Regions from separate parts of the Nitrincola salilacus genome, predicted to be linked through region 3. Evidence: predicted binding sites of a transcription regulator. Region 3 holds the regulator's gene; each other region holds the start of a gene.
What was found. Region 3 encodes FliA, which starts transcription of late flagellar genes. Its sites were predicted from a motif close to CTAAAGTTNNNNNNNNNNCNGCCGATA; they were not measured.
Positions count from the first base shown of each region.

Region 1: a site for FliA is predicted at 5,356-5,382, ahead of ACK3CJ_RS05565 (flagellar protein MotY). Genes of this name have one in related genera too.
Region 2: a site for FliA is predicted at 4,072-4,098, ahead of ACK3CJ_RS07655 (DUF5610 domain-containing protein). Genes of this name have one in related genera too.

Region 1 is NZ_CP176580.1:1,188,268-1,195,647, forward strand. Features, by position in the region: gene ACK3CJ_RS05530 (aspartate aminotransferase family protein) at 1-24, opposite strand, end outside; gene grxD (Grx4 family monothiol glutaredoxin) at 357-695, shown strand; gene ACK3CJ_RS05540 (peroxiredoxin) at 814-1,416, shown strand; gene rarD (EamA family transporter RarD) at 1,625-2,530, shown strand; gene ACK3CJ_RS05550 (LysR family transcriptional regulator) at 2,582-3,475, opposite strand; gene ACK3CJ_RS05555 (quinone oxidoreductase family protein) at 3,606-4,574, shown strand; gene rnt (ribonuclease T) at 4,635-5,255, opposite strand; gene ACK3CJ_RS05565 (flagellar protein MotY) at 5,462-6,322, shown strand; gene ACK3CJ_RS05570 (argininosuccinate synthase) at 6,496-7,380, shown strand, end outside.
Region 2 is NZ_CP176580.1:1,619,703-1,627,082, forward strand. Features, by position in the region: one part of gene ACK3CJ_RS07640 (IS3 family transposase) at 1-914, opposite strand, end outside; one part of gene ACK3CJ_RS07640 (IS3 family transposase) at 914-1,400, opposite strand; gene tnpC (IS66 family transposase) at 2,047-3,483, shown strand; gene ACK3CJ_RS07650 (HTH-like domain-containing protein) at 3,549-3,788, shown strand; gene ACK3CJ_RS07655 (DUF5610 domain-containing protein) at 4,237-5,403, shown strand; gene ACK3CJ_RS07660 (cyclodeaminase) at 5,420-6,382, opposite strand; gene eutB (hydroxyectoine utilization dehydratase EutB) at 6,401-7,380, opposite strand, start outside.
Region 3 is NZ_CP176580.1:4,143,051-4,150,430, forward strand. Features, by position in the region: gene ACK3CJ_RS19090 (ParA family protein) at 1-630, opposite strand, end outside; gene ACK3CJ_RS19095 (protein-glutamate methylesterase/protein-glutamine glutaminase) at 682-1,863, opposite strand; gene ACK3CJ_RS19100 (chemotaxis protein CheA) at 1,891-3,978, opposite strand; gene ACK3CJ_RS19105 (protein phosphatase CheZ) at 3,994-4,797, opposite strand; gene cheY (chemotaxis response regulator CheY) at 4,822-5,193, opposite strand; gene ACK3CJ_RS19115 (RNA polymerase sigma factor FliA) at 5,293-6,003, opposite strand; gene ACK3CJ_RS19120 (MinD/ParA family protein) at 6,029-6,844, opposite strand; gene flhF (flagellar biosynthesis protein FlhF) at 6,863-7,380, opposite strand, start outside.

The sequences.
Region 1 (7,380 bases), 1.9 Mb from region 3:
ATTCATCAGTGGCTGCATGGCCATGTTTTTACTCTCCCTGCAAACGCAAAAAGGCAGCCAAGGCTGCCAGACAGAGGAACATTCTATTGTCTGGACTGTTTTTAATCAATTATAACCATAAGATTAAACCGGACATGGTTGAAATGTAAATTTCTGGCGCCATAGTATGTCTAAGGATCTATTCGAGATGTTCTGAGGTGAGCCTGTCACAGGGCAGTTGCCAGATTAATAATGCTAACTATGTTTAACAGCAATCTGAGCAAAACAGTTACCTGAGCAAAACTGTCGGATATGGTATACTTCATAGGTTCCCCGGCCGGGAGCCGAGGCTAACATGACTGATGAAAGGTGCTTAAATGAGTGTTGTTGATACTATCAAGGAGCAGATTGGCGAGAACCCGATACTGCTTTACATGAAAGGTACGCCTCGCTTCCCGCAGTGTGGTTTTTCTGCTCGTGCGACTGAAGCGATCATGGCTTGTGGCGAGCGTTTTGCGTTTGTGAATATTCTGGAGCATCCGGACATTCGTGCCGAGCTGCCAAAATATGCCAATTGGCCCACCTTCCCGCAACTCTGGGTAAACGGTGAGTTGGTAGGCGGATGCGACATCATCAGCGAAATGAGCGAAAGCGGTGAGCTGGAAACTCTGATCAAGGCTGCCGTTCAGGCAACAGCTGATAAGCCAGCAGAGTGATCTGATACTTCAACACCCAGCCAGGCATATGCATGCAGGGCTGGGTGTTCTTATTTTGCTGAAGTTTTTTGGCAAAACTTTCTAAACCCTGAAAATCATTAATTATGGAGAAATGAAAATGGGAGTACTTGTTGGTAAGCAAGCACCAGATTTTACTGCTGCGGCGGTTCTGGGCGATGGTTCCATTGTTGATACCTTCAATCTGAAACAGGAAACTGAAGGTCGTTATTCTCTGGTGTTTTTCTACCCACTGGATTTCACCTTTGTTTGCCCGTCCGAGCTGATCGCACTGGATCACCGTATGGATGCATTCAAAGAGCGTGGTGTGGAAGTGATCGGGGTCTCTATCGATTCGCAGTTCACTCACAACGCATGGCGTAACACCCCTGTTAACCAGGGTGGTATCGGTCCAGTCAAATACACACTGGTTGCCGACGTCAAACATGAAATCTGCAAAGCATATGATGTTGAAGCAGAAGCCGGTGTTGCTTTCCGTGGCGCCTTCCTGATCGACGACAAAGGCGTTGTGCGTGCACAGATCGTCAACGACCTGCCACTGGGTCGTAACATTGACGAGCTGGTGCGTCTGGTTGATGCGCTGCAGTTCCATGAAGAGCACGGCGAAGTCTGCCCAGCTGGCTGGAATAAAGGCGACCAGGGCATGGACGCATCACCTGTAGGTGTTGCCAAGTACCTGTCTGAGTCTGCTGACAAGCTGTAACAGCCTGTCGACTGAACAAAAAAAACCGCTGCAAGACAGCGGTTTTTTTTGTCCGGAACTTATACTTTTATCAACCACGCGCTACATAGCATCCCAGTCAGGATAAATATGTGAGAAAAATTCTCATGCCTCTGATGGAAATGTGGCATCTTTATCAAGGCTGACGTAATAAAATACGGCTTCCGGATAATTTCACCAGTAACCTATTATGTACACAGCTCCTAATACTGCGCTTGGCGTCGCATTGAATGTGATTGCGTCAGTGTTCTTCGCGTTGATGTTTGCCTATACCGCCCTGCTCACGGCGCTGGGAGGTGAGGAGATCTATGGCTGGCGTATATTTCTGACCTTCCCCTGTCTGACGCTGTTTATTCTGCTCAGAGGCTACTGGCCGCAGGTAGTCAGTATTTATCAACGCCTGTATCGCGAGCGTTATTTCTGGGCCACCCGGTTGGTATCCTCATTTTTGTTGGGTGTGCAGTTGTGGCTATTCATGTGGGCACCGGTTAATGGCTATGGCTTGGCGGTCTCGCTCGGTTATTTTATTCTGCCCATCACCATGGTGATCATCGGGCGCATCGCCTTCAATGATCGCATGTCACGCTTTCAGCAACTGGCCTGCTTTTTTGCGGTGTTGGGTATTCTGAATCAGCTGGCGCTCTCTCAAACTCTGACCTGGCCGACGCTGGTCGTGTGTCTGGGTTACCCGGGATACTTCTGGCTACGGCGTAAAACAGACACGAACAATATTGGTGGCCTGTGGGTCGATATGGCGCTGAGCCTGCCGGTGAGTCTGTTTTTTATCATCCAGGGCGGTCAGGTGGTCTCTGAGCTGGACAGCAGCCTGCATCTGCTGTGGCTGGTGTTGGGGTTGGGTTTGATCAGTGCACTGGCGCTGGCTTTTCAGGCGCTGTCGGCCCCGCATTTAAATCTGAGCCTGTTTGGGTTGTTGATATATGTCGAGCCTGTGTTGCTGTTGTTGGTGGCTTTTTTGTTAGGCGAAGCTATAACGCCTGCCGAATGGCCGACCTATATCGCCATCTGGTTGGCTGTGCTGGTGTTGATCCTTGAAGGGGTACGCGGTTTACGAAAGCAGCAGAAGCTGCTTAAGTAAAGCTACAGGTGGCCATATTCAGGAATAAGGTCACCAAACCACTTTCTTTGTTTACTTTTGCGTGCAGTGCAAAAGATGGGCGTTTTCATGCATAACGTCACTTATCCATTCGGCAACAATATTCACATGGGGTAATTTTCGTGATGTGGCATTTTTAATGAGCCATATCTCTGAGTCTAAAAAGTCTTCCTCTTCAAACACTCGTCTCAGTCCCGAAGACTCTGCAATGAATTTTGGTAAAGCTGATATGCCGATTCCAGATTTTACTGCTTGCAGTTGAGTGTTGAAGTTGCCTGCGCGTATATAGGGTTTAGGATTTTTCGGGCGATCTTCCATGAATTGAGCCAAGGGTAAATAGGACAGCTCGGTATCCCAGGAAATGATCCGATGACCTGCCAGGCCAGCTGTCTGAGTGGGCATACCCATTTCCTTTATATAATCCGTTGCAGCGTAAAGCCCCTGAGATATGTGGCCTAACTTTTGAACGGTATAATCACCATGTGACGGACGGCTGAGGCGTACCAACAGATCAGCATCCCCTCGTGTTAGCCTGGATGATCGGACATCGGCTAATATCTCCAGCTGTATATTTGGGTACTTTTGAGCAAGGTGCTTCAGGCGAGGTATTATCAGGTACTGACCTAACAGCTCCGGCAATGCTATACGCACGACACCGGATATTTCATCTTTCTTGAGTGTTGCATTTCTCTCCAGTCGCATTAAGTGTGCTTCTGCCTGTTCTGCTAAAGGCAACAGGCTCAGGCCGGACTCATTCAGTTCATATCCTTCTTTGGAGTGTATGAATAGCTCGGATCCAATATCTTGTTCGAGCTCGCTGACTCGTCTGGAAACTGTCGAAGGGCTCACACGTAGAACTTTCGCCGATTCGGTCAGGCTTCCGGTTCGTGCGACGGATAAGAAATATCTAAGATCATCCCATTTCATATCTTTCCAGATTTGAAATCCTGTTTTTGAAATTTGTCTGTTTTCAGTTCGATTGTCACTCGATAGAGTGAATTGATGTCTAACAGCCAATATCTGGGAATTTATTATGTCAGTCAAGTCGTGCGCATACATGTTTGAGAGGTTCGGGGGCCCGGATGTTCTTCAGTGGAAAGAGGTTGAGCTGCCAGAACCGGGTAACGGACAGGTTCTGCTACGCCACGAAGCGATCGGGGTAAACTACATCGATATTTATCACAGAACAGGTACATTCGCTGCGCCGCTGTCACTACCCAGTGGGCTGGGTATAGAGGGGGCGGGTATAATTGAGGCTGTCGGTGCTGATGTGTCAGGTCTCTCGGTAGGTGATCGCGTCGCTTATGTGGGAGGCCCTCCTGGTGCTTACTCGACTTCACGGTTACTTCCCGCCGCACGCGTTGTGAAAATTCCTGATGCAGTTCGAAGTGATATTGCGGCAGCGCTGATTTTTAAGGGTTTGACGGCAGAATATCTGATCACTCGGTGCTATTCGGTAAAGGCCGGAGATACTGTGTTGTTTCATGCTGTTGCTGGAGGTGTGGGTCAAATTGCTTGCCAGTGGTTGAGCCATATCGGTGCCAATGTAATCGGTACTGTCAGTACTGAAGATAAAGCCAGAATAGCGAAGGAAAATGGCTGCCATCATGTCATCAACTACAGTCAAGAAAGCTTTGTCGAACGGGTTCGTGAAATCACGGGTGGCAAAGGTGCAGACGTTGTCTATGACTCTGTGGGGCAGGATACTTTTATGGGCTCTCTTGACTGCGTGAAAGTAAGGGGGACATTGGTGAGTTTCGGTGCAGCATCGGGACCCGCCCCCGCGCTTGATGTATCTTTGCTGGGCGCCAAAGGCTCCATTTTCCTTACACGGCCATCCATTGCTCACTACACTGCCGTACGAAAGGAGCTGGAAGCCGGTGCTGCTGCGGTATTTGACAAGATTGAGAAAGGCATAATCAGGACCGATAATATCAGTCGCTACTCACTCAAAGAAGCAGCGCAGGCCCACATGGACCTTGAGTCTCGCAAGACTTCAGGGGCTCTGATACTGATACCCGAATGAGGAGGCAGTTGGTTTATAGCCCCGAAGTGCACAAGCCGCAGCTGCTCGCCGTTGTCTTGATCAGTCTCGCGTTTGCAAGACCAGATCCCACCCGCCCAGGTCTTTCCAGCGATTAACAATCAGGCAGAAGAGTTCAGCTGTTTTCAGTGTATCATAGAGTGCTGAATGGGCCAGTTTGTTGTCGAATTCGATACCAGCGACGTCGCAGGCCTTGGCCAAAACGGTCTGTCCGAATGCCAGACCAGCCAGCGTGGCGGTGTCAAAGGTGGAGAAGGGATGAAAGGGGTTGCGTTTGATCTGGCAGCGCTCGGTTGCCCGATTGACAAAGCCATGATCGAATGAGGCGTTATGGCCGACCAGTACGGCGCGCTTGCAGCCGTTGGACTTGATTGCTTTGCGGATCGGCTTGAAAATGGACTCCAGTGCGGTGGCTTCGTCGATCGCATTGCGCGCAGGGTCATCAGGATTGATGCCGGTGAATGCGAGTGCTGATGGTTCCAGGTTAGCACCGGGAAATGGTTTGATATTGGCGCTGTAGCTCTGGTCGACCAGAAGATAGCCTGTCTCATCCATGGTCAGGGTGACGGCGGCAATTTCAAGCAGAGCATCGGTAGTGGCGTTGAAACCGGCGGTTTCGACATCAACAACGACAGGGAGATAACCGCGAAAGCGGTCGGCCATCAGGCTAAATCCGTCTGTGGGAGTCAAACGTAATCCTTAAAAAGCAGGTGAAAGAGTGGCCAATATTGTAACAGTTGCCGGGCGGCATTCAAAACCGGATCTAAAGGATTTGGCGGTTCGGCCGATAGTTCGTGGATAGTTCAATGGATGGCTCAAGAGTTTCCAGGGCTGTGATTGCCAAGGCTGTGAGTATAAGTGCGCATACTATGACGAAACTGTGGTTCTTCCGGTTAATGGCTGGTGCGACTCTTCTGTCTTTTCAGGCGGCGGGTGCTGCCACTTTCCGTGCGCCCATTGATGATACCCGCTGGGAGATAGAAGTGTCTCACTTCGAGTGCCGGATGATGCATCAGATTCCCGCATTCGGTTATGCCATATTTGAGCACGAAGCGGGTGAAACGCTGAATTTCAATCTGGTACCCACCCAGCAGCAACAGATTGAAGGTACCGTGAGACTGATCGCCGAGGCGCCTGCCTGGCAGCCTGGAATTGCACCGGAAATGCTTGGCGAGATGTCTGTGCAGTCGGGCCGTGTTCGGATCAATGGTGCTGGTGCAACACAGATGATGTCGGCGCTTTACCGGGGGATGAGCCCAACTTTCAGTGGTCAGAACTGGTATCAGTCGGCCCAGCCGGTCAGTGTGGGTATCTCATCAGTCAACTTCAAATCGGCCTACAGTGACTATATGGACTGTGTGGCTCAGCTGTTGCCGGTCAACTATCGACAGATTGCCCGGACCGCCGTGCTGTTTCCATCTGCTCAGATCATGTTGTCAGATGCCACCAGAGATCGTCTGGATCTGATTGTGCAGTATGTTCAGCATGATGATACGGTCACTACCATCTATGTGGATGGTCATAGTGATAATGTCGGCAGGCGCCTGCTGAACCGCGATCTGTCCAAACGACGTGCAGAAGAGGTCACCAATTACCTGTTGCAGCAGGGTATTGATGAATCTATGATCATTACCCGTTATCATGGTGAGCGTTATCCGGTCGTGGCAAATAATACGCCGGACAACAGGACCAGAAATCGACGTGTTACCATACGCCTTGAGCGTGAATAGAAGCGTGTTTGCGTGCTTTCTGTTAAAATTCCCGACTTGTTTGTCGTAAATCAGTATTAGCAATCAGTATTAGCAATCAGTATTAAACAATCAGTATTAAACAATCAGAGTTTAGTAACTCAGACGACCGGCTCCCGGACAGGTTAGCCGGTTTCAGTGATCTGGAGCATTCTATGTCCGAAATTAAAAAGGTCGTGTTGGCGTATTCCGGCGGCCTGGATACTTCTGTAATCGTGCGTTGGTTGCAGGATACCTATAATTGCGAAGTGGTAACCTTTACGGCTGACATAGGTCAGGGTGAAGAGGTTGAGCCTGCGCGTACCAAAGCTCAGGCGCTGGGTGTCAAGGAGATCTACATCGAGGATCTGCGCGAAGAGTTCGTGCGCGATTATGTGTTCCCGATGTTCCGTGCCAACACCATCTATGAAGGCGAGTATCTGCTGGGTACATCAATTGCGCGCCCTCTGATCGCCAAGCGTCTGATCGAGATCGCCAACGAGACCGGCGCAGATGCCATCTCTCATGGTGCTACCGGCAAGGGGAATGATCAGGTTCGTTTCGAGCTGGGTGCTTATGCACTCAAGCCTGGTGTCAAGGTGATTGCGCCCTGGCGTGAATGGGATCTGACCTCGCGTGAAAAACTGATGCAATATTGCGAAGAGCGCAATATTCCGGTTGATTTCGCTGGCAAGAAAAAGAAATCACCTTACTCCATGGATGCCAACCTGCTGCATATCTCTTACGAAGGCGGCATTCTGGAAGATCCCTGGGCAGAAGCTGAAGAAGAGATGTGGCGCTGGAGCGTCAGCCCTGAAGCAGCGCCTGATGAGCCGACCTATCTGGTACTGACTTACAGCAAGGGTGATATCGTTGCGATCGATGGCGAGCAGATGAGCCCGGCTACCGTGCTGGAAACATTGAACCGCATTGGTGGTGCCAATGGTGTTGGCCGTCTGGATATCGTCGAAAACCGTTTTGTCGGCATGAAGTCACGCGGCTGCTATGAAACGCCGGGCGGCACCATCATGATGAAGGCGCATCGTGCGATTGAGTCCCTG
Region 2 (7,380 bases), 2.3 Mb from region 3:
TTGCTGCTTGTGGCGCTGCACCGGTGTCACGAACCGTATACCGCTATGGCGGTGCTCATGGTTATAGAACGTCGTAAAACCCATCATCCATACTCTGGCGCTTTCTAAGGTAGCAAAGCCGCCTGATGGCCACTGTGGGCAGTACTTCACCGTTTTGAACAACGATTCCACATACGGGTTATCATTGCTCACTCTGGGCCTGCTGTACGAGGACGTTACACCCAGCTCCTGCAATTTTACCCTGAGCGTGCTGCCTTTCATCGGGCTACCGTTATCCGAGTGCAACACCAGTGGCTTAAACAAGCATTGCTCACGCAGTAACGCGCGCTGTACCAGCTCACTGGCCAACTGGCTGCATTCTTTTTCGTGCACTTCCCACGCGACCAGTTTTCGGCTGTAAATATCGATGATCGCGTATAAATACCAGTACAGCCCTCGAATACCAGACGGCATATAGCTGATGTCCCAACACCACACCTGGTTTGGTGCTGAAGCACTGTAACTGGTAGGCTTAGCTCGGCTCACCGGTGCTTTGCTTTTGCCTCGGTGGTGTTGCTGATTTGCCGCTTTAAGCACCCTGTACATCGTCGATTCCGAGGCCAAGTAGACACCATCATCTGCCAGCCGTGGCACAATTTGTGATGGCGGCAAGCTGGCGTATTCGTCGCGATTACACGTTGCTAATATCTGCTCGCGCTCGGCTTCATTAAGCTTGTTCTTCGGCTCTGGTCTTATTGCCGTGGGCCGCTTATCTTCGAGCACAGCGCCTTGCTCATCGCGCCAACGGCGAAGTGAGCGCAATGGTATCTCAAGCTCCTGAGCGGCCTTATCGCGCCTGGCTCCCGCTAACACGGCTTCATCAAACCAGCTTAGGTTTAAGTTGCGCTCGCTCACCGTCGTTAACTGTCCTCGTCCTCCTCGCCGTAGTACGCTCTGAGCTTTTTTCGCAGGACCAGCAACGCTGCCGCCTCCGCCAGAGCTTTCTCTTTACGGTTTAGCTCGCGCTCTAACTGCTTAATCCGCTTTTTATCTTCTCTGGCCTGCTTTTTCTCAGCAGCCTTGTGCTGAACCTCGCTCACATTGCCCATCACACAGGCGCTGCGCCACTCTTTAACCTGCTCAACCAACAAGCCTTTTTCTCGGCAATACTGGCTTAACTCGGTTTCTGATAACGGGGCAGTTTCAATCACCACCGCCAACTTTGCTTCTCCTGACCAATCATCAGGCTTTTGTCCACTGACCGGCACGGCATATCCTTGAGCTTTTAACTGATTGCGCCAATTGTACAGCGTCTGCTCAGAAATGCCTTCCTCTGTAGCCAACTGCGCCACGGAGCGATTTAACGGCGGTAATAACTTCTTTAATATTGCTTCTTTTCTTACTGGTGAATAAACAGCCATTTGAACCTGCTAACCACCCGCCGTCTGACACTAACTATTGTGAAAAGAAGACCGGACAACTACTCTGACACGGCGGGGAAATGGTTATCACCTGATCGATACAGCGATTACATGACCAGCTACGTAGAGAGCCATTTTAACTGGATTTGCTCTGTCGAAGGTTTGGCCGCCTACAAGCAGATGGAGCCAGAAGTGAAAATGCCGATGTCCCGCTTCAAGCGGGAGCTCAATGGCCTCCTAACGCGTCAGGCTATGATAACGGTCAGTCGTAAAGACCGCCCGGTAGGCACTTACTACTCGATACTCCGATAAATCCGACCAGCTAAAAGCCTGGTAGTGCTTGGACTAAATTGGTTGTGTATATAATTTAGCTAAATTATCTGTATCTATTCAGCCCAAAATAACTAAAAAAGTACTTGACAGTGTTTTTGGCTAAAAACGTCCAGATCTCATCGCCGCCCTGGCTTCCATCATATGTACTTACCAAGCGCACCATTTAGCCCCGCAGTCGTTACAGATCAGACGATATCACTCCCTGCGAGGATGAATGCTTAAAACCGCTTAGAACGCATCACAGAGCGAAAAATCCGATCTGAAAAAAGCGTGCGATAATAAGCCATCAAACAGCAGGATTCAGGTCTATCTCATGAAGATCAGTGATATTGATGTCGACGCGATCATAGCGAATGCAAGGCAGCAACTTAAAGATGATGCATCTATTTCTCCATCGTTACGATCAACGTTTGAGATACTCCTGTTAATCATTCCAATCCTGCTAGGACGCGTCAACACCAACAGTCGCAATAGCAGCAAACCCCCGTCTCAGGATCCTGATCGCGTTAAAAAAGAACGCGCTAAAAGTGATCGTAAACCCGGCGGCCAACAGGGGCGTATCGGGAAAACATTACAACCCGTGGATGATCCAGATGAGATCAACGTTGTTAAAATCGATCGTCGCACCTTGCCCAAGGGGAGCACTTACACGTTCGCTGGCTATGAGACTCGGCAGGTCTTTGATATCGATATCAGTCGTCTCGTCACAGAGTACCGTGCTGAAATCCTTGAAGATGAACAGGGTAATCGTGTCACCGCGCCCTTTCCAGAGGGTGTGAAATCGTCAGTTCAATATGGCCCTGTATTAAAGGCTCATGCGGTTTACTTATCCCTGTATCAGTTACTGCCGTATGACCGCGTACGTGAGTACTTTGAAGATCAGCTCAGTATTCCGTTAAGTGTCGGTTCGTTATTTAACTTCAATAAAGAAGCCTTCGATAAAGCCGCGCCGTTTGAGTCATGGGTCAAACAGCGTCTGACTCAGGCGCAGGTGATCCATGCCGATGAAACCGGTATCAATATTGGTGGAAAGCGTCATTGGCTGCATTGTGCATCCAATGAGTCACTCACGTGGTTAGCACCTCACTCAAAACGAGGCAGTGAAGCCATGGATCAGATCGGCATCTTACCGCGCTTTACCGGTACGCTGTGTCATGATCACTGGAAACCCTATTACCGCTATACCGATTGCCAGCATGCACTGTGTAATGCTCACCATTTGCGTGAACTTGAACGCGTCTGGGAGCAGGACAAACAAGCCTGGGCACAGCGCATGCAGACATTACTGTGCACCATGAATGATGCCGTCATCAATGCTGGCGGGTCAGTACCTGCCGATCAAGCGGAAGGTTGGCGTAAAGCTTATAGAGACTGTTTAAAGAAAGCGGATATTGAATGTCCGCCACCCGATGAAGTACAACGAGACGGCAAACGCGGTCGCCTTAAGCGCTCAACGGCACGAAATCTACTTGAGAGGCTGAGGAACTTCGAAGCCGATGTGCTTAGATTTTTAGAGGATCCCCATGTGCCCTTTACCAACAACCAAGGTGAACGGGATATCCGGATGCTCAAGGTGCAGCAGAAAATATCAGGGTGCTTCCGGTCGCTGGAAGGTGCTCATATCTTCTGTCGTGTCCGGAGTTATTTATCGACTGCACGCAAGCAAGGAGTCAGCGGCTCGCAGGCTATGGCATCACTTTTTAAAGGAGAGCTGTTACCTTTTATGAATGCTGCCGATGATAATAAATAAACCTGCTGGGTCTATAATGGCTGAATAGTTACAATTATCTAAGGTGAGGTCTTGAAGGTTAAAAAATGAACGAATCCGAGATCTATGAGCAGATCCGCAAAGCGCTGGCCGATGCGCCTCGCAACCAGTACACCGTCGAGATGCATCTGCAAATGATTAAGTACGCAGACCAGCTTAAGAACGTGACCTCTAAAGAGTTCTGCGAGGGTGTGGGGCTCAAGCCTAGTTTTGGTACTGAGTTCAGCAAAATGCGAAACCTCACTCAGAGCTTGAAATCAGCTGGACTGAATACAGACCTTCTATAAGACGGAGTTTTCAAGGTTGTTGTCCGATAAATCATTTTCAGGCAGCCTGAGCCAACTGGTTTTCATCTTTATGATGGTTGACTGTTCACTCACCATTTTGGCACGTAGATACCGGTGAGGTGAGGAGGAGTCCATCCCATTGCTTACCTTCCATATGCACGTATATGAGACGCTATTTCATTTTTGGATGAACTCTGACATAAATGCTTTGATAGAAATGTTTTGGTAAAAACTCTCCGGTAAAAACAAGTGCTGGCATCAATAAACTCTGAGAGGGTACAGGCTCAAGTTTTCGTGGTTCTGGCCGATAGCCCTCTATATTTGCCGGATCCTGGCAGTTGGTCAGGTCGGCTATACTGGATACAACTTATCGCGCAAGGTTGCTCGCGCAAGGTGTCCAAACCATAACAAAGCCCGGCCAGTCCTGTCTGTCCGATTGGAGTCTGTCATGATCAGTATCAATTCACCCTTTGCCAAGGGATCTCAAGGTCTGAGTAACCCCGGCCAGAAAGCGCATCAGCCTCCGGGCGTTGCTGCTGGACTGGCCAATGCGGCGAAGTCCGGTAATGGTCCAGGCACACTCTCAGCAATGCACAGCTTTCTGCTGGAGAAGCTGGCCACGAAGATACCTGGAATGGATGCGGGCGGCTTCAAAAAGCTCGATGCCAATGAGTTCACACCTGAAAAGGTCGCGGATCGTATCAGCAAATTTGTCGCGGCGGGGCTTGAGCAGGCAAGAGCCCGCGGTGAATCAGAAGAGAAGGTTCAGGCACTCTATGACCGTGCGATGAAAGGGGTAGAGCAGGGGTTTGCCGAAGCCAAAGAGATCCTTTCTGGTCTGAACTTGCTTAATGGCGTTATCAAGGATCAGGTGGCAGAAACCGAAAAGCTTACATTTGAAGCACTTGATGCGTTGTCACCTAATGGTAAAAATGCGGCACTGGCAGGTACTGTGGGTATGTCGGTGGCAGAGCGCTATCAGCAAGCGGATGATTTTGAGTTGACGCTGAACACGCGAGAGGGTGATAAGGTCACCATCAACTTTAATCGATCCGTGGACTACTCAGCCACCGCTGCCGTGGCTGCAGATGATCAAGGTAACAGCGTCAGCCGTTTTGATATCAGTCGTAGTGAAAGCACAGGTTTCAGCTTCACCATCGAAGGTGATCTGAATGAGGATGAGATCGATGCGATCCAGAATCTGATCCGTGATGTCAGTCAACTGGCCGATGAGTTTTACAATGGTGATATTCAGAAAGCATTTGAGCAGGCGAACGACCTCTCCTTTGATGGCACTCAACTGGCGTCAATGGATCTGAAGATGATGCGGGTTGAGCAATACAGTGCTGCCAGTCAGTATCAACAGACAGAACAGTTGGATCAGCCACAGGAAAATCGCGGTGGTCAGTTGCTGGAGCAGTTGATGCAAGAGCTGTATCAGCAGTTCAACAACTCTATGCTCTCCTTCCTGGAAGACTCGCGTTCTGCCGGGGCATCCATCATGCAGTCTCTGGCCGAGCAGGATACCCGCTTCAAAGACGCTGATGCCGAGCAGAAGTCACGTTATCAGGATAATATGGAGAGTCTGCTGGGAGCGGTCAACGAGGCGCCATAAATCGGTGCTTGATCGACTATACGGCAGCACTTAACCTGCCCGCCGTATAGTTGGCAATAGCCGTATCCTGTACACCCGTTCCACTGAGATCACAGACGGTTATCTGTGCCGGATCTGTTCTCAGATAGTGTTGACGGGCAATCAGATCGCCCAGTTCATGTACCTGGCCATGAAACTCTCCGGGAAAGTGATGCAGTTCGCCGATGCTTTCCGATTGGCTGCGTCTATCCACCACCATAAAATCCGCTTGGTCCAGAATAGTCGATTCCAGTTCCTGTTTGTGGCTGTTGTCTGAGCCCATGGCCGTGACATGCGTGCCGGGTTTGAGATCTGCCCAGTGAAGAACAGGCTCGGTTGAAGGAGTGGTGGTCACCACGATATCCGCTTTGGCACAGGCTGAGCGGGCTGAATCATGCAGTATGACTTCCAGACCGTGATGTTCGCTCATGCGCTGCTGATAGGCAGCCATGCGCTCGGGATTGCGAGCATACAGATGTACCTGATCGATACCACGCACCAACGTCAGGGCTGCGACCTGGAGCTCTGCCTGCAGCCCGGCACCGATCACTGCCACACTGTGGGAATCCTCCCGGGACAGGTATTTCGCAGCCAGTGCACCGGCCAGAGCCGTGCGCAGATCGGTCAGATAGCCCTCATCAAAGAGTACCGAGTCGACAACCCCTGTGCGGGCAGAAAAAAGTACCATCAGCCCACTGAGGCTGGGTAAGCCCAACGCCGGGTTATTGAAAAAACCTGTACTGACCTTGATCGCAAAGCGCTCATTACCCTTGATATGAGCGGTTTTGATATCCACCTCGCCAGTCATGTCACCGTTGCTTTCGGTGATATTCATGCTCAGTACCGGTGGCATGGATACCTCGCCACGACCGAGTGCGACAAAGCCTTCTTCAACGGCGCGCAGGGCATCATGATTCAGCCTGGCAGCGGTGCTGATTTGCTGTTTGTTATAGATCTTCATTTGCAAAGCCCTACGAAATCAGGAGTGAGAGTGTGTGGCGAGCTGCCTCGCCTGATCAAAGGTGTCGAGTGCGACATTCTGTCCGCTGATCACCAGCACGATCTGCTTGCCGCGAACATCGATCCGATGCTCCTCAATGGCCGCAATAGCGGCAACCGCAGCGCCTTCAACCAGCATTTTTTCCTCTTCAAGAAAGTTCAGCATGGCACGGGCAATCGCTTCTTCAGATACCTTCCAGTACTGGTCCACTACCTCTTGCACCAGAGCGAAGGTGTATCGGTTTTCAAGACCTATTCCCCCGCCAAGGCTATCGGCAAGGGTTTCATACTCGGTGACCTGAACCGGATGGCCGGCTTCCAGACTTGCGATCATAGCCGCACCCTTGTCCATGGTGGCACCGATAATGCGGATATCCGGGTTAATACCTTTGGCAGTCAGTCCGATCCCGCTGAGCAGCCCTCCACCGGACAGGCCAGCAAAGATCATCTCGACCTGCGGCAGATCTTCCAGAATCTCCAGCGCGATCGTGCCCTGGCCAGCAATAATATCCGGGTGATCGAAGGGGGGCAGGTAGGTCATGGACTCTTCAGCAACCAGCCGCAACGCTTCGGTTTCGGCTTCATCCTGTGAGTTCCCGATGATACGTACCTCGGCGCCCAGTGCCTCAATGGCACGTACCTTGTTATCTGGTACAAGGTTGGACATGCAGATGATCGTGCGTATACCGAGCCGTTGACCCGCGTAAGCGATGGCCCGACCATGATTGCCTGTGGAGCAGGTGACGACACCCTTTGCAGCCTGCTCGGGTGTCAGCCTGCTGATCGCATAACTGGCGCCGCGCAGTTTGAAGGCTCCGATAGGCTGGAGGTTTTCGAGCTTCAGCCAGGCATCGCAACCGAAGCGCCGTGACAGCGCTTCGGAATGGATCAGTGGCGTGCGGGTAACCTGGCCCTGCAACAGGTGCCGAGCCAGGTAGATATCGCGAAGGGTGACACTGT
Region 3 (7,380 bases):
AACAGCATCCGGGTATAGCCTGTACAGCTCACGCAGACTGGTAACAGAAGCCTGAGTGCGTCGATCATAAAAAGTCGGCAATATCGTATATCCCAGTTTGTTTTTTCTGGCGCGATTGATCATCTCAATCGTTCTCACCATCCGCTCCAACCCTTTCAATGCCAGGAACTCTGTCTGAACAGGAACTAACAGATGCGTACAGGCAGCCAGCGCATTGACCATCAGCACCCCCAGAACAGGCGGGCTATCGATGAGGACATAATCATACTCGTCTCGCACGAGCTTCAAAGCCTTGGATACCTGAAGACCCAAACCTTCCTTACCTACCGCCTTACGCTCCAGCGTTGCCAAGGCAGTTGAGGCTGGCATGATATCGATGCTTTCATGAGAGCTGTGCTGAATCAACCCTCTTACCAGAGGGGTGCTAAGTTCGACCCGTTCAAACAGATCATAAACGCTTTCATCCAACTCATCCGGATCAAGTCTGAAGTAGCTGGTCAGCGAACCATGAGGGTCAAGGTCAACCAGGAGTACTCGGTACCCGACTTCAGCCAGAAGCCCGGCAAGTGTTACAACCGTCGTGGTTTTACCAACCCCGCCTTTTTGATTTGCAACTGCCCATACCTGCATAGTAATTTCCCTGAGGATTGTCCGAGTATGTCTGCAAAAACGACACCAGTTTTAGCGCTGCTTACCAGCCAGCAGATCACTGATATCATCAAGATCCAGAATAGCATCCGCCAGACCGGCGTTTACCACTGCCTGTGGCATGCCATAGATAGTGCAAGTCTCCTTACTTTGTGCCCACATGGTAGAGCCAGCCTGTTTGAGGAGTCGAGCTCCATCACAACCATCGGCCCCCATGCCAGTCAAAATAACACCCAGGGCACCGGAGCCGTATGTTTTGGCAACAGAAGCATAAGTGACATCAGCACTTGGCTTATAGGTCAACCGCTCATCTCCCGCCAGTATTTTCACCCTGCCGGTCTGACGCGGATCAATCATCATCTGCATCCCTCCCGGACAAAGTAGCGCCAGACCCGGCTCAAGGCGATCATTGTCTTCTGCCTCCTTAACCCTGATCCGCGACTGTTGATCCAACCTCTCTGCAAAGACCTTGGTAAAAGTCTTTGGCATATGTTGCACCAGTAGAATCGGATAAGGAAAGGTAGCAGGTAGCGCCGTGATGATTTTTTGCAAAGCCGCAGGACCACCTGTAGAAGAGGCAATAACAACCAGCCTGCACTCAGGCATTCGCACTCTGGACGCAGACGTTGCCGCCCCTCTGGTATCGGCCGCAGGCCGAGCCGTCAGACCTGATGCAGTTGCGCTGCGGGTTTCGGTTGCTCGGGCTGCCGGCTGCTGCGTTGTATCGGCCTTAGGCCGCTGAGGGCGAAAAACCATACTGGAACTGGATTGATCACTGGCAGGAGAACGCCCAAAGGGAAGTGAGGCGCGATAGCGGCGAGACTTGCCAAGCGCAACAATGCGGTCCACCAGCTCTTTCCTGAGCGTGTTGGAACGATCCATCCAAGCCCTGATATCCTTGGGTAGATAATCAACAGCCCCCGCTTCCAGCGCCTGTAGCGTAACACGCGCACCTTCATGAGTCAGAGATGAGAGCATCATTACATTGGTGGGACATTCACGCATGATAATGCGCACAGCCTCAATACCGTTGAGCTGAGGCATTTCAACATCCATTGTAATAACATCAGGCTTAAGTAAACGTGCTTTCTCAACAGCTTCCTTGCCGTTGACAGCCGTACCTACAACCTGAATTCGACCATCATCCTTCAGAGTTTCTTCGATACGATTACGAAAAAACCCTGAGTCATCAACGATCAGTACAGTTACTGCCATAGTGTTTCCGTCAACAGCGGTACCGGATCAGGTTGACGCATAGCGTTTCAGAAGATTCGGTATATCGATAATGAGTGCAATACGACCATCACCTGTAATAGTCGCACCAGAGAGACCCTGCGTACCATGCAGAATCGAACCAAGAGGCTTGATCACCACCTCTTCCTGCCCGACCAGTTGATCCACAACAAAACCCACACGTGCAGTACCGACAGAGACAATAACCACGTGCCCCTGATCAGGCAGAGCTTCATTTTCACAACCCTTGACCATCCAGCGTTTCAGATGGAAAAGTGGTAACGCTTGATCACGAACAATAATCACCTGCTGACCATCAACAATATTGGTTTTGGTCAGATCAAGATTGAATATTTCATTTACGTTAACCAGCGGCAGAGCAAAGGCCTGATTTTCCAGCACAACCATCAGTGTCGGCATGATAGCCAACGTGAGCGGTACCTGAATTGCAATCTGCGTACCCTGCCCCAGAATCGAATCGATCCCGAGAGTACCGTTCAACTGTGTAATTTTGGTCTTGACCACATCCATGCCAACACCACGACCGGATACGTCGGATATTTCTGTTTTGGTCGAGAAGCCAGCATGGAAAATCAGGTGGAAGCATTCTTGATCCGACAGACGCGCGGCCGACTCGGCATCCAGCATGCCTCGCTTGATCGCCAAAGTACGCAGTTTCTCCGGATCCATTCCCGAACCATCATCTCTGATGATCAGCAGTATGTGATCGCCTTCCTGCTCGGCTGACAACAGAACATGCCCCTCTCTGGGCTTGCCCATACGCTCGCGCTCATCCGGATCTTCGATGCCATGGTCTACGGCATTGCGCACCAGATGTATCAGGGGATCTGCCAGCGCTTCAACCAGGTTTTTATCCAGATCGGTCTCTTCGCCGCGTAACTCAAGGCGTATCTCTTTATTAAGACTGCGAGACAGATCACGTATAAGACGCGGAAAGCGGCCAAACACCTTTTTAACGGGCTGCATACGCGTTTTCATGACGGAGCTCTGCAGATCTGCAGTCACCATATCCAGCGTACCCAGCGCTTTACCCATGTCCTCGTTTTCAGCAGCACCACCCAGGCGCACCAGACGATTCCTGACAAGCACCAGCTCACCGACCATATTCATGATCTTATCCAGCAATGCCGTGTCAACACGGACATTACTTTCTTGCACGACCTTCTGCGGTGCTCGACTTGCAACCTCGACAGCTGGGATATCCGACTCGTAATCGTCCTGCGGCGGTTTCTGTGGCGCAGGTTTCTTCGGAACTGCGGGTGCCGCAACCTTTACAGGTTCAGCACTAACCGAACTTGCCTGCTCACCATTCGAATCTGCCCCCCCAAGAAAAGCAAACGCCCCCTTACCCTGAGACTGCAAATCATCCAGCAGGGACTCGAACTCATCATCAGTAATCTCATCACCAGCGCCAGAGGCTGCAGGCGATGGTGCCTCAATCGGTTTCGAAACGCCCGGCGCACCCTTCGCTCCATGCAACTCGTCCAGGAGAGCATCAAACTCATCTTCAGTGATTAAATCATCATCTGCAGCCGATGTCTCAGCACTGCTGTGACTGACTGCCAGATCACTGAGCAGCATATCAAACTCATCATTCGGCGTATTTGGATTCGCAGCAACAGGCTGCTCCACCGCCGCAGCGGGTGCCGACTGCACAGGAGCCGTCGGAACAGCAGCCTGAGGAACATCTCCAGTGGTATAGGCCGTCAATCTCGCCATCAGCTCATTTGATGCGGGAGTCGGCTCAACACCATTTCGTACATTATCAAACATCACATTAACGGCATCGAGTGCCTGCAGCACGGCATCCATCAGCTCAGGTGTTATTTTGATATCACCATTACGCAGGAGGTCAAACAGATTTTCTGCCTTGTGACAGCAATCCACCATAGAATTAAGCTGCAAAAAACCGGCACCACCCTTGACGGTATGAAAGCCCCTGAATATCGCATTCAGAAGGTCTTTGTCGTCAGGACGCTGCTCCAATTCAACCAACTGCTCTGACAGCAGCTCCAGGATCTCACCCGCTTCAACGAGGAAATCTTCCAGAATTTCCTGATCAACATCCAAACTCATATCGTGATCCCCTCATCAAAAACCCAGACTCGACAGCAACTCATCCACATCATCCTGATTACTGACCGCTCCCGCCTCTTTTTTCTTAAGCTGCGGCCCCTGTGCCGCAATGGCATCGGCGGTTTCAGGCTGCTCAGATTCATCTGCTGTCGTATCAACATCGATCCCTCTTAGTCGCTCAACCTTAGAGGACATCTCCATCAATTTAACCAGTTGTTTTTCAACCTGCGTCATCAGGTTGATGACACGGCGTATAAGCTGCCCCGTAATATCCTGAACACTCTGTGAGACCAGAATGTCTGTCAGGACATTACGCAGCTCTTCAATCGTTTTCTCTGATTCGTTTTTGACGGAACAAGTACGGTCATAAACACCAGCGAGACCTTTAAACTCTCCCTCCAACTGCCCGACCAGCATCAGAAGATCGCGAAAGCGCTCACTCTGATTGTCCAGACGGTCGACCAGACTCAGAGAGCGATCCACTCGATCCATTGTTTCATGTGAGTTTTTGTCTGTCAGCTCAATAACATAAGCCAGACGGTCAGAGGCGTCCGTCATGGATGGGATGCTCTTACCCATATCATCAACAATCTTCTCATCAATATCGGATGAGAAAGATTTGATAGCTTCATGAAGACCACGGGTGAGATGCCCGACTTCATTGTAAAAGACCTGATGTCTGGCTTGCTGCAACTCATTGATCAGCTCAACTGCCTTAAACAGATCACCTGAATCGAGCGTTGTGACAAGCTCCTGGGCTTTTACCTTCAGAAGCTCTTCCAAGCCCTCAAACTCAAGGACGGAGAGATTTTTTATCATAATTAGAACTCTCTATACGGGTGATCAGCCAATACGCTCGAAAATCTTCTCAATCTTCTCTTTAAGTACAACAGCCGTAAAAGGCTTGATCACGTAACCATTAACCCCAGCCTGAGCTGCAGCAATGATCTGCTCCTTTTTAGCCTCCGCCGTCACCATCAAAACTGGAATATGTGACAGATTGGGATCAGCACGAACCGCTTTGAGGAGATCGATTCCGGTCATACCCGGCATGTTCCAATCGGTGATCAGAAAATCGATTCGTCCCTGCTGCAAAATTGGAAGCGCTGTTTTGCCATCATCAGCCTCATCCACATTTGTGAAGCCCAGGTCCCGCAGCAGATTTTTGATAATGCGCCTCATCGTAGAGAAGTCATCTACAACAAGTATTTTTATGTCTTTTTTCAAGACACTCACCCCCACATTCAAACACTATCGAATCAGACTATAACATCCAATACTAATCACGCTTGCATGTAATAACAAATAAAATAGTTAATGCCATTCACGCAAACGACTTTTCAAACGCAACGCAGCCTGAGTGTGAATCTGACTGACCCTGGATTCACTGACGCCCAATATGCTGCCGATCTCCTTCAGATTAAGCTCTTCGTCGTAATATAACGCCAATACCAGCCTTTCACGCTCAGGCAGGTTACTGATCGCATCCGCCAGAGCCTGGCGAAAATTACCCTCCTGAAGCTGCATCATCGGCCCGGGATCATCTCCCTCGAACTGCATGCCGGTACTGTCATCATCCCCATGAGCCAGCTCATCAATACTGAACAGCCGGCTATCCAGAGAGTCCTGCAAGAGGGCATGATACTCGGTAACGGAAACGCCCAGTTCGGCCGCCACCTCCGCATCGCTGGCATCGCGCCCGAGCCTGGCCTCAATCTGATGTATCGCCTCCGTCACCCTGCGCCCATTGCGATGCACTGAGCGCGGCGTCCAGTCTCCACGACGCACTTCATCTATGATTGAGCCACGAATTCTGATCCCGGCGTAGGTCTCGAAGCTCGCCCCTTTACCGGGGTCGAACTTTCTGGCCGCTTCCAGCAGACCAATCATGCCCGCCTGAACCAGATCATCCAGGATTACATTGGCAGGCAAGCGCGCCATCAGATGATGGGCGATGCGTTTTACCAGAGGGGCATACTGATCAATCAGTTCGTGAGCCGATGTAAACTGCAGCTGATTGTACATACCGCTTCTTCGTCAGCGCTAAAACTCAACCCTTGTTTACCAGTCGTTCGACAAAGAACTCCAGGTGACCTCGGGGGCTATTCTGTACAGGCCACTCATCCACCTTGTTTGCCAACTGCCGATAGGCCAATGCCGACTTACAATTAGGAAAGGCTTTCATAACAGCCTTTTGCTTCTGCACAGCCTTTCTTATCGACTCATCATAAGGTATTGAGCCAACGTATTGAAGCGTAACATCAAGAAAGCGATCCGTCACTGTCAACAACTTGCTGAACATGTTCCGACCCTCGGTTTCAGCACGCACCATATTGGCCAGCACACGAAAGCGAGTCATCTGATAATCACGATTAAGAAGCTTGATGAGTGCATACGCATCGGTAATGGAGGTTGGTTCATCACAAACCACAACAAGCACCTCTTGAGCCGCCCTGACAAAACTGACAACAGACTCGGAGATACCTGCCGCGGTGTCAACGATCAACACATCCATCTGGTCAGAGATATCATTGAAAGCATGAATCAACTCGGCATGCTCATGCACACTCAGCGCAGTCATCTCCTGAGTCCCGGAAGATGCCGGTACTATCCACAGGTTTTCTGCAGCCTCTACCAGCACCTCCAGCAACGAACATTCTCCGGATAAAACATTGGAGATATTCTTCTTGGGACGAAGCCCCAGCAGCACATCCACATTGGCCAGCCCAAGGTCCGCATCCATCAACACCACCCGCCGCCCCATTTCACTGAGAGCGACAGACAGATTCACTGACACATTGGTTTTACCAACACCGCCTTTGCCACCAGTGACAGCGATAACCTTGACGGGATGCGTACGCTTCATAATCAATTCTCTGGCACCTTAGCCCGCCTGAAAGAAGCGGCCATCCTCATCCGAATCCCGGGAGCGTTCATTATCACGCTGCGAAGTTACAACGGCACGACTGACCAGATCACGGCGCTGAGCCACGACAATATCGTCCGGTATCCGCTGACCGTCTGTGACATACGCCACAGGCAGTTGCTTTTCTATTGCAATTGTCAGGGCCTCACCGAGACTTCCAGACTCATCCATTTTGCTCAGAACACAGCCATTGAGCCCCAACTCTTTATAAGTCTCATAGGCACTTTCAAGAAGCTGTCGCTGACTGGAGCAGGAGAGTACCAGCAGTTTTTTCAATCGCATTGAGACCGAAGACAGCGACTCCATCTGCTGTTGACCGGCCGGGTCGCGTGCATTCATACCCGCCGTATCAATCAATACAAGACGCTTCCCGCGCAAAGAGGTCAATACCTCTTCCAGATTATGGTTCTCATCAACCACTCTAACCGGCACATCAAGAATACGACCAAAAGTTCTCAGCTGCTCATGAGCCGCTA